DNA from 3 places in the Gynuella sp. genome. Region 2 is predicted to be linked to each of the others. Evidence: predicted binding sites of a transcription regulator. Region 2 holds the regulator's gene; each other region holds the start of a gene.
The links. The regulator sigma-54, encoded in region 2, starts transcription at its own class of promoters, with help from an activator protein. The targets are predictions, from matches to a motif close to TGGCACNNNNNTTGCTNT.

Region 1 (5,672 bases), on a different contig from region 2:
GAAGCACCGACCAGAGTAATAAACTCGCCTTCCTGTACGCTCACATTCACGCGTTCAAGAATGATATCGTGGCCGTAACTTTTGCTGATGTTGGCAGCCTGAATAATCGGGGTGGCGTTTTTTTTGTTTCCATTGCGTGCTTGATTGCCATTGGAGACATTTGCATCGGCATGAATAGATCCGTTCATACACTGCCCTCCAGGCTCCAGGGAAAGAGTCGGCGATTCAATCGAACCAATAAAAAGTCGATCAAAAAAGCCAACAGAGTAATCCACGCCACATAAGGTAAAATGACATCCATCGACAGGTAACGACGCACCAGAAAAATGCGATACCCTAATCCCTCGGTTGAAGAAATCGCTTCTGCGGCAATCAAAAACAACCAGCCCGACCCTAAAGATAAACGCACTGCGTCAATCAGTTTCGGCATAATCTGTGGCAGCAGAACACGAATCAAAATCTGAGGGGTATTGGCCCCCAGAGTTTGCGCCTTAACCAACTGTTCAGAGGGAATTTCCTGGGTGCGGCGCTGAATATCCCGGGCGATAAACGGCGTAATCCCGATGGCTATCAAGGTCACTTTTGCGGCTTCGCCCAAACCAACCACAATAAATAAGATGGGCAACAGCGCCAAAGGCGGCACCAATGAAATCACCGTTAACAAAGGGGAAAAACTTGCAGTTACAACGGGTAAGGAACCCGTTAGCAAGCCAATCAACAGACCTAATACCGCCGCAATCAGAACACCGGTTCCCAAACGCATCAGACTGCTTAAGGTATCCTGCCAGAACACATAATCCCCCGTGCGACGGCTGGGTTCAAACGCCATACGATAGATAACCTCTCCCATCTGACTGAACGCAGGCAGCATTTTGTCGCTGGGGTTGACCGCCAGGCGGGCATCTGAGCTCACCATATAGATCACCAATAGCAAAACAAACGGCAGCATACCGATAAACACAGCACTGGTTCTGCCTGGTTTTAAATTAATCATTTTTTTCATGTTCAGCCCCGTAGCCTCATGCTTCTGCTTGAGCTTTTATATACAAAGCCAACAGAAGCCAGAGGCCAAATGCATGTTTCGGATTAATTACAACGTTCCGTCGGCAGCCATTTGCATGTAGGTAGAGTTGAACCGCAGCTTGATATTGTTTTTATCACCATACACACCTGTCGGCATTTCAATACCAACAGCACCGGCACTGGGTGCGCCATCGCCTAACAGGCCATGTTCAAACGAAAACTCTGCGACGTGCTTCATGGTGGTGTACAGCTCTTCACTGTTGATCAAATCAAGAGCGGATTGTGGGATGTAAAACATGTGTGTTTTGGCCAGTTGCGCATCATAACCGGCAAGATCCGTTTCTGCGGTCGCCGCCATATAAGAGCGAACTTCTTTGGCGCTGGCACTGTCACCCTGCATCTTATTCATGATTTCATACCAGGCTCCCACCAAGGCTTTGCCAAAAGCAGGATTTTCGTTAAGGGTGTTGGTATTTACGATCATGGTATCCAGAATTTCGCCGGGGATTTTTGATGAATCAAATACATCTGTTGTACTTGGCATCTGTAGAATTTCACTCACAATGGGGTTCCAGGTAACCGCCGCAGTCACTTCGCTGGTACCAAAAACAGAGGCCATATCCGCGTCAGCAGTGTTAACAACATTTACGTCTCTTTCACTCATTCCCACGGAATCCAGCGCACGGGCAAGCAAGTAATGGGACACACTAAACTGCACGAGATTAACATTTTGACCTTTGATATCTTTCAGGCTCTGCTTATCCTTCAAAATAACCGCATCGTTACCATCAGAATAATCGCCAACAATCAGGACAGTACTGTCCACGCCGCTGGCTGCTGGAATCGTTAACGCATCCATATTCGCCATGGTGCAGCCATCAAACTGACCTGCGGTGTATTGATTCATGGATTCAACATAATCATTGATTTGTACGACTTCGATATCGATACCGTATTTGTCGCCCCATTTTTTGATGATGCCCGAATGTTCAGCATACGCCCAGGGCATCCAGCCGGCATAAATAGACCAACAGACTTTAAAGTGATCGGTTGCCAGAACGTTGGCAGATAACAGAACAGAGCAAAGCAGAAGAGTTATTTTTCTTGCAGAGTTTTTCATTAAAGCCACCTTTACAGCTTGTTAGTTACACATGGAGTACCCTTGGCAAATATCGCCATGTGGTCTCCCGGGCTTTTTCCCCGCCGTGTAACCTTGAAACTATCAAGGTCGAAAGCTCTCGGACCAGACACTACAATCTTTATGTAGCCGGAACCCTAGCCTTCTATTGAATCAAATTGTGAAGCTCGACTTTCCAAGGGTACGAACTTAATTCCAAACAACGCACATACCATGCCAATCAATTGAGACTGCAGTATGGACGGGCACGACAGGAATGAATCACAAAAAAACGAAAAAAAGACAATGATTAAAATTGCCCCAATATGGGTCATGACAGAAAAATATACGACAGATTGGGTGCAATCGGCATGAAAAGACCAATCGTTTAGGGAATATAAACGTCGGACTCTTTTTACCTTTAGATACTCTTAGGGGGCCTCTGAAAAATAGGAATAGTTTTGAGCACCACTCGCAACACCGCAATTTACAGGCGTAAATGAGGATGTGAGACTGGGGCTGACAACGTCCTGCGCGAAAATAGGCAATTTTTCAGACGGTATGGACACCACCCTCCCAAAACCGGCATCTAAGTACCATAGTTGAAGTGTCATTATCAACTGATAGGAAGCGCGATGTCATGAAAGAGATTAACGTCATTGATTTGGATTTAGCAAAGAATATTTTTCAGGTATATGGCGTGAATCGACAGGGGGAAGGTACGATAAGCCGCAAACTGACCCGCACACAGATGCATCGATATTTTGCTCAGCTTTCCCCAATCTCATTGGTATGGAAGCGTGTAGCAATAGTTATTACTGGGCACGTGACTTGATGAACTTAGGTCATCAAGTCAAACGGATGAACCCGAAATGTGTAAAGTCTTATGTCAAAGGGAATAAAAATGACTGTCACGATGCCGAAGCGATTTGCGAAGCCGTTCAGCGGCCAACTATGCGCTTCGTTGAAGTGAAGTCACCCGAATCAGGTCGCGATTGCTCTGGCCAATAAGATGGCTCGCATTGCCTGGGTGATCCTGGCTCGAGAGGAACACTACCGTAGCGCAAACGCGTCGTAAACATAAAGGAGAAGCAGTCACACCAGACAATACTCATCCGGTTGCAGAAGCGATGAATGGCGAAACAGGTCGAACCGCAGCAGGTCAAACCCGAGGAACCTCTTGGCACATGATGCCGGTTTTCAAATAAGGCCCTGTTGGCAAACTCCATAGTGGCGGGCGTTATACCCATAGACAGGCCGAATGTAAGAGCGCAACCAAACCTATCAGCTACTTGTGGCTTGGCAAACCGGCGGTGTCCATGTAAGAGGTTCCTTGGGTATGGCAGGGCAAAAAATTATACTTTAGTACGACCAATACTGCCCAGAAGCCGCCGTATCTGTCACTATCATCGTTTCCCGTCGTCATATCCTAATGCAACATCCAAAGGATCATTAAATGAGTATTGAGTTCTTTTTAACTTCACTGATTGTTGTGCTGCTACCTGGCACAGGTGTTATTTATACCCTGGCTACCGGGCTGGGTCAGGGCGCAAAGGCCAGTATTATCGCGGCATTCGGTTGTACCCTGGGTATCGTTCCACACATGGTTGCCAGCATCGTGGGACTCGCGGCTATCCTGCACGCCAGCTCCCAGGTATTCGAGGTCATCAAACTACTTGGCGTTATTTATCTGTTTTATATGGCTTGGAACATATTGCGTGATGGCGGCATGATGACCGTCACTGAAGAGCGCAGTAAGCACAGCACACTGAAAATTATTCGCAACGCCATATTATTGAATTTCCTTAATCCAAAACTGTCACTGTTTTTTCTCGCCTTCCTGCCCCAGTTCATTCCAGCAGGCACTGCCAACCCAACACCTATGTTAGTAGTGCTGGCACTTATTTTTATGCTGCTGACTTTCATTGTTTTTATCGGATACGGTTTATGCGCCTCAATGGCGAGAGACTTGGTTATTTCCCGTCCCAACGTAATGCGCTGGTTCAGGAGAACCTTTGCCGGTGCATTTGCGTTACTGGGATTACGGCTGGCCTTAGGCGAATAAAACAGACTTAACCCGAAAAAGTTGATTTGGTTTTTACTGAGACTGTTATTAATTCTGTGTAACCGGATACCCAAAACTGTTGCGGAACAAAGTAGAATAGTTTTGGGTAATCCGGAAACCTCCCTCAATCGTTCTCTTCTTTCCATACAGGGATGCCATCAAACCACCAGGATGTCCACCCAATATCGCTCCTCGCGCCTAGATTTGAATGAAACTGGCTCTCAGCAGGCCGATGAAATTAGTGTAAACAGGCCCTGATAGCTGCTTCGTTTTTAACTTTGTATAACAACTCAAAGAAGCAGAATAAGCTTGTGGCGCATATTTGTCGGGTCGAGCCCGACAAATTATTAACCTTATTTTATCACTGCACTTTATCTAATGATAAAAATGATAATTCAGCATGAACACTAAATTGGGTGTCAAATTAATCTGACTTAAGGCCAATTGACTCTGATAGTGCCCTGATTAACTGACTATTTCTTATGACAGCCTATCATCGACAACGAGAGCCGCTGGCAATGTTGTTCAAAATCCAGATATAGATCTTGCAAACTAATATTGGCGAAATCATTCAATAAAATAGATTCAATTTTGGTCAGCGATTGACCCAGCGCCTTATTGACCGAAGCCTCAACTGCACAGGTTGGCGATGTATGATCGAAGCCAATAGCAAACAGTTGCGGAGACCCTATCAACTGATAAATGTCCAATAGGGTTATGTCTTTGGGGTCGCGTGTCAGCCGCCATCCTCCGCCGTGGCCCTTCTCTGACTTGACCACACCCGCTTTTCTCAATCCAGACAGTGTTCGTCTGACAACCACTGAGTTGGTATCAAGCATGACTCCGATTTGCTCTGATGTTAAAGCCCCTTCATATTTAATCATATGTAGCAATACATGCAGCACCCTAGATAATCGACTGTCTGTTCTCATACTAACCTGCAATTTTTAATGTATTCAATTATTGTAACTTTTAAAATTACATTTTGACAGAGTTTGAAAGTTACTTTAAGCTTATTTGTAACTTTTAAAGTTACTTAATAATGCCAATTACTTGTTGCCCGCTTAGAGGACGTTTAGATGATGAATGATATGACTTATTTAGAACCATTTTGGGCTTGCCTGATGATTGCCTTTGCAAGCAGTTGTATGTCCATAACGATTACACAAACGGAGCTATTTGCTTCCATGCGAACATGGATCGCTAAAAAAAACACCCTTTTAGGGCACCTATTCCATTGTTTTTATTGCTTATCGCATTGGATCGTTTTTGTATTCATTGCTCTTTATCGACCGACTTTAATTGATGGTTCCTATGTCTTGATAAATTTAGCGGTCACTGCCTTTGTTACTATTAGCCTGGCTACTCTGATCAGCGGGTTGATTTTTAATGTGTTTTTAAAAGGCCTAACAAAAGCACAGTTAGAACAAGAACTAAAGGGGTAACGAATTTTCCCTTTCCTACTAT
Region 2 (5,672 bases):
TCCTGATGTTCAGAATACAGCAGTCGAGTCAGTTCAGGCAGCAGGGCGACAGGCATGTTATCGATACAATTATAGCCATTGTCTTCGAGGCACTGCAGCACGGTGGTTTTACCAGAGCCAGATCTGCCGCTGATTATGATTAGTTTCATAGTCATTCCAATGTCAATCGGGGGAGTGCAACATCCATCTTCTCAAGATAGCATCAATTAACAACAGAACTCCCGCGCAAACTCTCCGGACGCGACTTCCGCATGAGAGAAGTTATTTCCCTGGAATTTTGGTTCTGTTACGAATTGATGAATAACTGGTAGATATCTTCCTTGCTCATTGTTGCCAGTTTATTGCGTATGGTTTCATTACTGAATTTTTCTGATAACAGAGACAAGACCTCAAGGTGAGCTGTTTTTTCTTCCTCTGGAACCAATAACACAAACAGAAGATTCACCGGACGTTTATCAACAGCGTCAAAATCAATTGGATCTTTCAACCTGAAAAAAGCACCAATGATTTTGTCGTAATCACTGATTCGACAGTGCGGGATGGCAACACCATTACCAAAACCTGTACTGCCGAGCCGCTCTCTTGCGATCAGGTTGTCGAAAATATAGTCAGATGTCAGTTCCGGCACAAGCTGGCTGATCATCTCGGCGATATCCTGTAATGCTTTCTTTTTACTGGTAGCGGCCACATCTGTAAAGATGTAGCCGGGTTGTAGGATTTGTTTAAGCATGAGTATTAAAGAAACCTGCTTTTAAATTAGTGGCCATGTTGCCGGTTAACATGTTTTTCCTTATGTTTCAGCAATTGTCGGTCAAGTTTGTCGTGCATCAGATCAATAGCAGCGTAGAGGTCATCATGGGTGGCATCTGCATGGATTTGTGTGCCTGGTATATTAATTTGCGCCTCCGCTTTTTGTCGGGACTTTTCGACAGACAAGGTAACTTGAACATTACTGATCTGATCGTGATGTTTTTCCAGTTTTTCTATACGGTTTTTGACGTAATCTTTGAGAGGATCGGTGATTTCCAGGTGATGGCCACTGATATTGATTTGCATAGGCTTCTCCTCAGTTTATTTGGATGTTTGGCATCCACTTATCTTTATGGGGCCGGAACTGCGTTCCGGCTTATTGTTAAGAATAGCTTGTGTTGTAGATAAATGCTTGATCTGGGTAGTGAATTTCCCTAGACCTTACCACTCATTACATTTTTTTTTACAGTCTGATTGACATGTATTCTTGTTTAGCTAAACCAGTTGTTTACGTTCATTTGAGGGGGGAATATTTAACGCCTCCCGATATTTTGCGATTGTTCTACGTGCTACCTGAATTCCCTGATCTCCCAGCATCGTAGCGATTTTACTGTCACTCAACGGCTTTTTAGGGTTCTCTGATGCAACCAGCTTTTTGATGATTGCACGGATTGCGGTAGAGGAGCACTCTCCCCCTGAGCTGGTACTGACGTGGCTGGAAAAGAAGAACTTCAGCTCAAAGATGCCTCTCGGAGTATGCATATATTTCTGAGTAGTCACCCTGGAAATGGTGGACTCATGCATATCCACAGCTTCGGCAATATCATGCAGTACCAATGGCTTCATGGCTTCTTCACCATATTCAAAAAAACCAAGTTGGTGTTCGACGATTTTGGTGGCCACCTTCAGAAGGGTTTCGTTACGGCTTTGCAGGCTCTTGATGAACCACCTTGCTTCCTGAAGGTTGTCACGAAGGTAAGTGTTGTCATCGCTGCTATCTGCGCGCTTAACCATGGAGGCATAGCTGGCATTGACTCTTAAGCGGGGTGCAATTTCCGGGTTTAGTTCTACCTTCCAGCGCTGGTTTTCTATGTCTTTGCTCACAATGACGTCAGGAATGACATACTCTGGTTGTAGCGGGGCAATTTGTTCCCCCGGACGTGGGTTCAGCTGCTGAATCAAGCCAATCACATCTTTAAGTTGATCTTCCTTGATTTTCATACGACGCATGATCGTAGCGTAGTCCTTACTACCGAGCAGGTTGAGATACTGGTCAACCAGTTGAATGGTTTCTTTGAGTGCCGGGGTCGTTTCCGGTAGCTGTTTTAGTTGTGCCAGCAGACAGTCGCGCAGGTCACGGCTGCATACTCCTACCGGATCAAACATTTGCAGTCTGTGTAATACTGCATCCACTTCTTCCACATCCAGAGGATCTTCCTCTGTGCCGATATCCTGTTGCAGTGAGTCGACCAGCTCTTGCCAATCCGTATTTAAATAGCCATCAGCGTTGATACAGTCAAGAATGGCAAATGCGATGGCGCGATCCCGGTCAGACATTGGTGTCAGATTCAGCTGCCAGCGCAAATGTTCTTCCAGGCTGTCAGTGGTTGAATTCTGATTTTCGTAAAAATTGTCATCATCGGATGCAGGAGCTGACAGACCCGTTGGGGCATGTTGATAGACATCATCCCAGGAGCTGTCCACAGCAAGGTCGTCAGGGATATTTTCACCCCATTCCTGGTCTATTTCCCGGACTTCGGTTTCATTATTACCGTTGTTTTCTTTGGGGGCTTCGCTGAAATCGGTTGCGCCGTTTTCTTTGGCTGTATCGTGTTTTAACACACCGTTTTCATGATTATCCTGATGTCCTTCGCTATCCTCTTCAACTTCGAGCATGGGATTGGAATCCAATGCCTGCTGAATCTCCTGTTGCAGATCCAATGTGGACAGTTGTAACAGCTTAATGGCCTGTTGCAACTGGGGGGTCATGGTCAGATGTTGACCCATTTTGAGTTGTAGAGAAGTCTTCATATACTCATTGGTTCTCAAATTTGCATATCTTACAGGCGGAAATTATCGCCCAGATAGGTTTCACGTACTTTCTGATTGGCTAGTATCTGTTCTGCGTTGCCTTCGGCAATAATATGTCCATTACCTACTATGTAGGCACGTTCACAGATATCCAATGTCTCGCGTACGTTATGGTCTGTAATCAATACGCCGATACCGCGATTTTTCAAGTGTGTCACTATTTCCTTGATGTCACTGACAGAAATTGGATCAACCCCGGCAAATGGTTCATCCAGTAATATGAATTTGGGTTCCATAGCCAGAGCTCTGGCGATTTCCACTCGGCGACGCTCTCCCCCAGATAAAGCCATTCCGAGACTTTTGCGAACATGTTGAATATTGAATTCGTTCAACAGTTTTTCGAGTTCCTGCCTGCGTTGTTGACCGGATAGCTCCTTTCGGATCTCCAGAATGGCCATCAGGTTATGTTCCACGCTAAGCTTTCTGAATACACTGGCTTCCTGAGGCAGATAACCGATACCTTTTTTGGCTCTGCCGTGCATTGGCAGGCCGGTAATATTTTGTTGATCGACATATACCTGCCCCCGATCTGCAGGTACCAGGCCGACAATCATATAAAAACAGGTTGTTTTACCAGCTCCATTGGGGCCAAGCAGGCCGACAACTTCGCCTATCCCCACATCCAGGGACACGTCTTTCACGATTTCCCGTGGACCGTAGGATTTGGCGAGATTTTTAGCTGATAGAATGGTCATTGATCCCCCAGAGCATCTGGCTGAAGCGTCATTTCAACTCCGCCATTTGCCTGTCCACTGCCGTCTTTGACGTTGTAGCGGATCTTGCCACCAGACATATTGTTCCCAGTGCGGTTCAACTTTGCATCCCCGTCTATAAGGATTTCACCGTTATTGACGTTATATTCCAGATAATTGCCCTGAGCTTCCAGTGGTTGTTTGTCCTCAGCTTTCAGTAGCTGGCTGAAGTGTGCTGGTTTGCCGTTAGCCGTCATTTTTGTAACACTGCCATCAACGAGATAGATAAACACCTCGTCAGCATAAAGTCTGATGGAGCCCTGCTGAAATTCCACCTGTCCTGAGTAGGTCATAACACCTTTGATATTGTTGTATTCGCTTTGTTTGGCTTTGACTTTGATGGGTTGTTTGGTGTCGTCTGGCAGGGCAACGGCTGGAGTACAAATTCCCAGGCTCACTAGCATGATTAGAAAGGTACAGGTATTAGTGAATGACTTCATATTGTGCTTCAACATCTGAATTGAATCTGACCGTTTCTTGTTGTACGTCTATTTCCATTCCCACTGCTGTCATTACTCCGAATTGATCTTTCATTGTAACAGGCTCTTCAGTGTAGGCATATTTGGTCTGATAATTGTATATAAGTTGGTTTGTAAGTAATACTGCTAAGTTCGGTCCGCCAATCTGTCTGACTTCAACCTGACCATTCAATTCAATACTGTCATCGTCACTGCGAATGATTGCATTAAGGCTTTGGATGTGGCTTACCGGACCGTTTTTGTTGAATACTTCGATATTGGGGGTACTGATCAGGATCACGTTATTTTTACCCGGCATGACCAGCTCTGGAGTCGTGATTTCGTGAATCAGGTGTCCTGAGCTATCAAAATTTCGACTGTGCAGATCATTGGCAAATAATTGCACAGGCGTGCCCGAGACTGTGTCTTCAGTGATGCTAATGTCTTTTTGGGATACCCAGAAATAGCCAACTGTGGCGATAAGTAGTGGGACCAGCAACACTGGTCGATGCGACTTTTTGGCTGCCATTATTTAGCCCTGGTCAGGTCAGAGACTGATAGTTGAGAAATAAATAACCACCGTATGCAATTAATGCCATTAATGCAAAAATTCGCCCTAAAGATTTGCCGCTGGAGCCCTTGATTACCAGGTTGATTGACAGAAATGCCGTCATAAAAATCATGACAAGATAATCGCGCCAGAATACGTCTGCTGCAAATGTATTCGGAGCGAGTATCGCTGGTATGCCGATAACAGCCAAAAGATTGAACAGGTTTGATCCAAGCACATTCCCAATCGCGATATCGTGATGGCCTTTGCGGGCACTGGCCACACTGGCCGCCAGTTCCGGGAGGCTGGTGCCAATTGCGACAATAGTTGCACCGATGACGAGTTCGCTGATTTTTAGTGATATTGCAATTTGGGTGGCACCCCACACCAGTATTTTGGAACTAAACATCAATACACTCAGGCCAATAATGAACCACATTGCGGCTTTGCTGGTATTCATCCCGGTTGGGATTTCGTCTTCAAAGTCATCGTCCTGAGACTTCTTATGGTCATAAAACACCCACAATAAAAACAAGACGAGCCCCACAAGCAGAATGACACCCTCTCCGCGACTCAGAAATGAGTCATAAAAAATAAAACCGGTCGCCAGCGAAACTAATAGTACGATCAGGTTCTCAATTTTCATGACCCGGGCAGAAACGGGTATTGGGGCAATCAGTGCAGTAATTCCCAGAACGAGGCCAATATTGGCAATATTGGAGCCCAGGGCATTCCCCAGGGATAGATTAAGAGCGTTGTCCAGAGCTGCGTTGGTTGAAACCAGTATTTCTGGTGCAGACGTTCCCATGGAAACAATTGTGACACCAATCAGAATATGTGACATACCCAGATTATGGGCAATGGCTGCTGCGCCAGCGACGAATTTGTCCGAACTCCAAACTAAGAGGATCAAGCCCGCTGCTAAAGCGATACAGGGCCATAGAAGCATATTGTTTCCTTAACTGATAAGTAGTGGCGGCCAATTAAAATCGCTTGGCAGACTAATTGCAAAACATTTTGTGGTGATATGAATGTTTACTGAATATTGTCACAACCACTCCACGTTTATAC
Region 3 (5,672 bases), on a different contig from region 2:
CAGCAATTGATCTTCTTCAGCTTTACTCTGGTCAATGAAATCCAGGTTAATTACCAATTGATCCTGATTTTCCAGACCAATATCCAAAGTGGTTGCGGCAAAATACTGGCCGCCTTCCTGCTGAATATCCAGCAATTGCTCCACGAATACAGAACCATTGAGCTTCAGATACGCTTTCAGCGTTTCCAGTGCATCAACACTATCCACAATAGCATTCGGAATATTGATCCTGAAGAGGCCTGTATCCGGATTACCCTCACTTAACGCTAATGACACATCCGCCTGCAGTGGGACAATATCAAACGAAATGTTCTCGCTGTTAACCAGCTGCACTGTTTCCTGCGTATCCAGCGTATGTCCGATCAGCATATTGCCGTCATAGAAATTCACCTGAATACGGTATTCACCATCAGGAAGAGAAAGTACCGCATCGCTCAGGCCTGTTTCCGAGTTTACCGAGAAAATCTCCTCATCAGCGCCATCAATGGAAATACCTATACGTGGTTCAGTCAGATCAATCGCTAAAAGATCCGCCTGATCAATTCTAAGCTTTATATCAGCCATCGTATCGAGTAACTGCACATCGGAAATCGTATTACCAATAAGCGGTTTGATCGTCATATTAACAGCCTGTTCATCACCGTCTTCCAGCAGGATATTTTCTGCGCTGCCGGCATATTGATGACCATTACCTTCTAACAACAAACTAAAATGATAGGTTCCCGGTACCAACGAAATATTCTTTTGCGATACCGCTTTACCGTCCGCATCGACACGAATGTACCAATAAAACTCCTGCTGGTTACCGGTTTCTGCATTAGTCACCAACAATGTCCCGCTATAATAGTCCCCATCCACAAGTGTGGAGCGTGGCGTTGACTTTGCAGATATACTGGTTGATGTACGTTGTAGAAACAGTGCAGTCATATTGGGGTTAACCGTAATACCTTTGACGGTTTTATCGGGCTCCTGAACCTGAGATGTATCGGTACTTTGAAGACCGCTTTCACCACCACAGGCACTTAGTATCAAAATTGCAAGCACGGAAAGACACCTGCACATAAACATCAGATTTAAGTTCGGCATATTTTTAATTCCCTTGTGATCGAACACGCTACAGTTCATTTAACTGAATTTTCTGTGCGAAAAACTTACGCAAAATAACCATCGGCAGATCACAAATTTACTTTAAAAATAGGTTTCCTTTTTGCCTAATTGGATAGTTTTGGATAGTTTTTTTTGAGAGATAAAGACCAGAGAGGAGAATGGTTTTACAAAAAAGAGAACATCAAACATGAAGACATGCATCTTAGGATAATGACACCAGGAATAGATTTGCTCTGTCCTGCTTGCCAAGCACCCCAGTATCAGCAGTACCGTGCGCATAGCAATGGGTTATTCCCAAAGCAACAGACTTGACAAGATTCTCACCACACCCATTTGCAGCGCCGTTAATTGTTCAAAAGCCTCTAAAAATCTTTTGAGCCATGCTGTTTTAACTCCGTCAGAATTTCCCGTAATGCATCTTCTCCCTTATTAGTGAGGATACGGGTATTGATCACACAACTCTCTGACTCCTCAATTTCAAGACAGAGGTGACGAATATTCTCCAAGTATTCATCATAGTGAATGGGCACCGCCAAAAACACATGCCAGTCATTAAGAGAGGCTTTGCGCGCTAACATCAGTTCCAACAGTCTTTCAACGTTTTCCTGGGATATTCGGTATACTGGCCGTTTGAGCAGCATAAAACCTATAAAAATTGCCGCCATCACTATTACCGTCAATAGTATCAACCCCATTCTCTAATCTCCCCAGCATACCCATTTAGAGGTACTTCAATCGGATTATGCCATGTCTTCATATTGTTTTGTCCTGTTGCAGCGATTTTAGTTTTGACCTAACAACTGACAACAGACTGACCGCAATTTTGCACTGATTTCTTTCAAAGCTGAATTTTTCCTATCACTTGTTTGTGCAGATCCCGCTCAAAAGACCTTTTTTTGGCTTTTTTTCGAATATGGCATAAGCGATGCACCCATGACCTATGAATTAGATCGCACACTGAGGACGTCTGTCTGTCCTATCCAGTTGTACAACAGCATCGGTTTTCAGATTGTGCAACATTCAAATTTACCAAAATCACCGTCGTTTGGAGAACTCCTACCATGCAAGTTGTTAGTAAGTTCAAGCAGTTATTTCTGGGTACGATATGTTTATCGACTATTATCTGCAGCCAGGTATATGCCGAAACAGGTGAGCCGGAAAAAGAAGACCTTAAGTTCGGTTTTATCAAACTGACCGACATGGCCCCCCTCGCCATTGCTTATGAAAAAGGCTATTTCGAGGACGAAGGACTTTATGTCACACTTGAAGCTCAGGCCAATTGGAAAGTACTGCTGGACCGTGTGATTGATGGCCAACTTGATGGGGCCCACATGTTAGCAGGACAACCACTTGGTGCCACCATCGGTTTTGGCACCCAAGCGGATATCATTACAGCATTCAGTATGGATTTGAATGGTAACGGCATTACCGTTTCGAATACTGTATGGGAAAAAATGAAGCAGCATGTGCCTATGAAAAACGGCTTGCCGGTTCATCCGATTAAAGCAGACTATCTAAAGCCTGTGGTAGAAGAATACAAAGCCGAAGGAAAGCCATTTAATATGGGCATGGTATTCCCGGTTTCCACCCATAACTATGAACTACGCTACTGGCTGGCCGCCGGTGGTATCAATCCTGGATATTATGCGCCTCTGAACGGTGACACTTCAGGCACCCTTAAGGCAGATGCATTTCTGTCCGTTACCCCTCCCCCTCAAATGCCCGCAACATTGGAAGCCGGAACTATCTATGGTTACTGTGTCGGGGAACCCTGGAATCAGCAGGCCGTCTTTAAAGGTATCGGTGTACCTGTCATTACCGATTATGAAATATGGAAAGACAATCCGGAAAAAGTATTTGGTGTCAGCCAGGAGTGGTCGGACAAATATCCCAACACTCATATTCATGTAGTCAAAGCCCTGATCCGGGCAGCCAAATGGTTGGATGAGAATAACAATGCCAATCGCAAGGAAGCTGTGGACATCCTGTCAAAACCTTATTATGTCGGCGCTGATGCCAACGTCATTGCCAACTCCATGACCGGTACATTCGAATATGAAAAAGGTGACAAACGGGAAGTCCCAGACTTTAACGTCTTTTTTCGCTATCACGCGACCTACCCTTACTACTCCGACGCAGTCTGGTATCTGACCCAGATGCGCCGCTGGGGACAGATTCCAGAATACAAACCAGACAGTTGGTACACAGATATTGCCAAAAAAGTCTATCGTCCGGACATTTATGCCCAGGCAGCCAAGGACCTCATCGAAGAAGGCAAAATGAGTGCAACAGATTTTCCTGACTTTGAGACTGAAACCGGGTTCAAACCGCCTCATCAGGAATTTATTGATAGTGTTATGTATGACGGCACTCAACCCAATGCCTATATTGACAGCTTCGCAATTGGCCTGAAAGCCAAAGATAAGATCTGAACACACACCGAAATATAGCAACATGCCAGCCGGCTCAGAAGAGTCGGCAGTTCTACAAAGGTCATCCATTTATGAACAGAGTCAACACAGACAGACACCCAATCACTCTCCTGTTAAATTTGTTCAAACACGCAAACAACAGCATGTCACTGGTTAGCCTGCTCCGTAAGGTCGGGCTACCCGCTGGAGGAATCCTGCTGTTTTTATTTTTCTGGAGTGTTGCTGCACAGAATATTGATACCTCTCTGGGAAAATTTCCGGGACCGACTGAGGTGTTCGAGCAGGCAAATCGCCTCGTTGCAGAACACCAGGCAGAACGATTGCGGGAAACAAAGTTTTATCAACGGCAACAACAACGCAATGCCAACAAGCTTGCCAAAGATCCGACGGCCACGGTGAAAATTCGTCCCTACACCGGATCACCCACTTATTTTGATCAGATACAAACCAGCCTGATAACTGTACTCAGTGGTTTTATCCTGGCATCACTGATCGCCATTCCACTGGGTATCATCATTGGCCTAAGCAAAAGCATTAACGCTGCACTGGCACCAGTCATCCAAATATTTAAACCGGTTTCTCCATTAGCATGGTTGCCTCTGGTCACAATGGTAGTCAGTGCGGTGTACGTGACCGATGACCCTTTGTTTGCCAAATCGTTTTTAAACTCTATGTTTACCGTGACATTATGTAGCCTTTGGCCAACTTTGATAAATACCTCTGTTGGTGTCGCCAACGTAAGCCCTGACCTGATCAATGTCAGTAAGGTGCTCAGACTTAGCTGGCTAACGCACACTCTGAAAATCGTACTGCCCTCGTCTATTCCCATGATTTTTACCGGATTGCGTCTATCCCTGAGTATCGCCTGGATGGTACTGATTGCTGCAGAGATGCTTGCTCAGAACCCAGGTCTTGGAAAGTTTGTCTGGGATGAGTTTCAGAATGGCAGCTCAAATTCACTTGGCAGAATCATGGTAGCAGTACTGACGATTGGCTTTATAGGTTTTCTGCTGGACCGGGCCATGTTGTTAATTCAACAGCGCGTCAATTGGGACAGACATGCCGACATCCGCTAGTGGACACTCGGCTCTCGAGGCTAAAAACAGTGAAGACAAATTCACCGAACCAGAAATTGCGGCACGGTTGGTATATAGCTCAAGTTTCAAATAAGCCAAGCTCAACTGACTCGCGTCGACGCAGTCATTATTCAAAGGGTTCTTAACAGAAAGATCAACCGAAAGGTACGACTATGTCTAAAGCTCATCTAGAACTGACTCAGGTCGGTATTGAATTTCCAACTCCCAAAGGAAGCTTTGTGGCGTTGCAGGATGTTAACTTGAAAATAGCCGAAGGCGAATTTGTTTCGCTGATCGGTCATTCCGGTTGCGGAAAATCCACTGTTTTAAATATCGTGGCCGGCTTGTATCAGGCCACTACCGGTGGCGTGGTGCTAAATGGTCGGGAGGTTAACTCCCCCGGTCCAGAACGTGCCGTGGTCTTTCAGAATCATTCACTTCTGCCATGGCTGACTGCATACCAAAATGTTGAATTGGCAGTCAAACAAGTTTTCAAACATCAAAAAAGTAAACGGGAAATGCAGGAGTGGATTGAACATAATCTCGCACTAGTACACATGAGTCATGCCATGCACAAACGCCCGGATGAAATTTCCGGTGGTATGAAACAACGGGTCGGCATTGCCAGAGCACTGGCCATGGAACCTTCCGTGCTATTGATGGACGAACCATTTGGTGCCCTGGATGCCTTGACCAGAGCGCACTTGCAGGACTCGCTTATGGACATACAAGCCGACTTGAACAGTACTGTTATCATGATTACCCATGACGTTGATGAAGCAGTACTGCTATCTGATCGTATCATCATGATGACCAACGGACCTGCAGCCACTATCGGCGAGATTCTGGAAGTTAACCTGCCACGACCACGAAATCGCCTGGAACTGGCGGACCAGCCCGAATATAACCATTACCGCTCTGAAGTGTTGAAATTCCTATACGAAAAACAACGAAAAATTCAGGAAATCACTCGACCGGTGAAACCAGCTAATGCCAAAAAGGATGAAACTGCTGTCGCCTAAAGGCGACAGTTATGCGGGTAAAATACTGGCTATAC

Region 1: the regulator sigma-54 is predicted to act here: its motif matches at 2,363-2,380, upstream of ACQY6I_RS07115 (putative urea ABC transporter substrate-binding protein).
Region 3: the regulator sigma-54 is predicted to act here: its motif matches at 2,022-2,039, upstream of ACQY6I_RS03550 (CmpA/NrtA family ABC transporter substrate-binding protein).

The regions. Positions count from the first base shown of each region.
Region 1 is NZ_JBNKSF010000018.1:26,098-31,769, reverse strand. Features, by position in the region: gene ACQY6I_RS07125 (ABC transporter ATP-binding protein) at 1-188, opposite strand, end outside; gene ACQY6I_RS07120 (ABC transporter permease) at 185-1,003, opposite strand; gene ACQY6I_RS07115 (putative urea ABC transporter substrate-binding protein) at 1,091-2,143, opposite strand; guanidine-I (ykkC/yxkD leader) riboswitch at 2,206-2,313, opposite strand; partial or broken gene ACQY6I_RS07110 (IS110 family transposase) at 2,877-3,118, shown strand; gene ACQY6I_RS07105 (LysE family translocator) at 3,597-4,205, shown strand; gene ACQY6I_RS07100 (Rrf2 family transcriptional regulator) at 4,679-5,137, opposite strand; gene ACQY6I_RS07095 (hypothetical protein) at 5,285-5,650, shown strand.
Region 2 is NZ_JBNKSF010000035.1:20,259-25,930, reverse strand. Features, by position in the region: gene rapZ (RNase adapter RapZ) at 1-149, opposite strand, end outside; gene ptsN (PTS IIA-like nitrogen regulatory protein PtsN) at 287-730, opposite strand; gene hpf (ribosome hibernation-promoting factor, HPF/YfiA family) at 757-1,056, opposite strand; gene ACQY6I_RS13275 (RNA polymerase factor sigma-54) at 1,246-2,781, opposite strand; gene lptB (LPS export ABC transporter ATP-binding protein) at 2,811-3,536, opposite strand; gene lptA (lipopolysaccharide transport periplasmic protein LptA) at 3,533-4,033, opposite strand; gene lptC (LPS export ABC transporter periplasmic protein LptC) at 4,017-4,580, opposite strand; gene ACQY6I_RS13255 (calcium/sodium antiporter) at 4,594-5,550, opposite strand.
Region 3 is NZ_JBNKSF010000009.1:15,422-21,093, forward strand. Features, by position in the region: gene ACQY6I_RS03540 (hypothetical protein) at 1-1,044, opposite strand, end outside; gene ACQY6I_RS03545 (hypothetical protein) at 1,470-1,802, opposite strand; gene ACQY6I_RS03550 (CmpA/NrtA family ABC transporter substrate-binding protein) at 2,169-3,539, shown strand; gene ACQY6I_RS03555 (ABC transporter permease) at 3,683-4,615, shown strand; gene ACQY6I_RS03560 (ABC transporter ATP-binding protein) at 4,789-5,637, shown strand.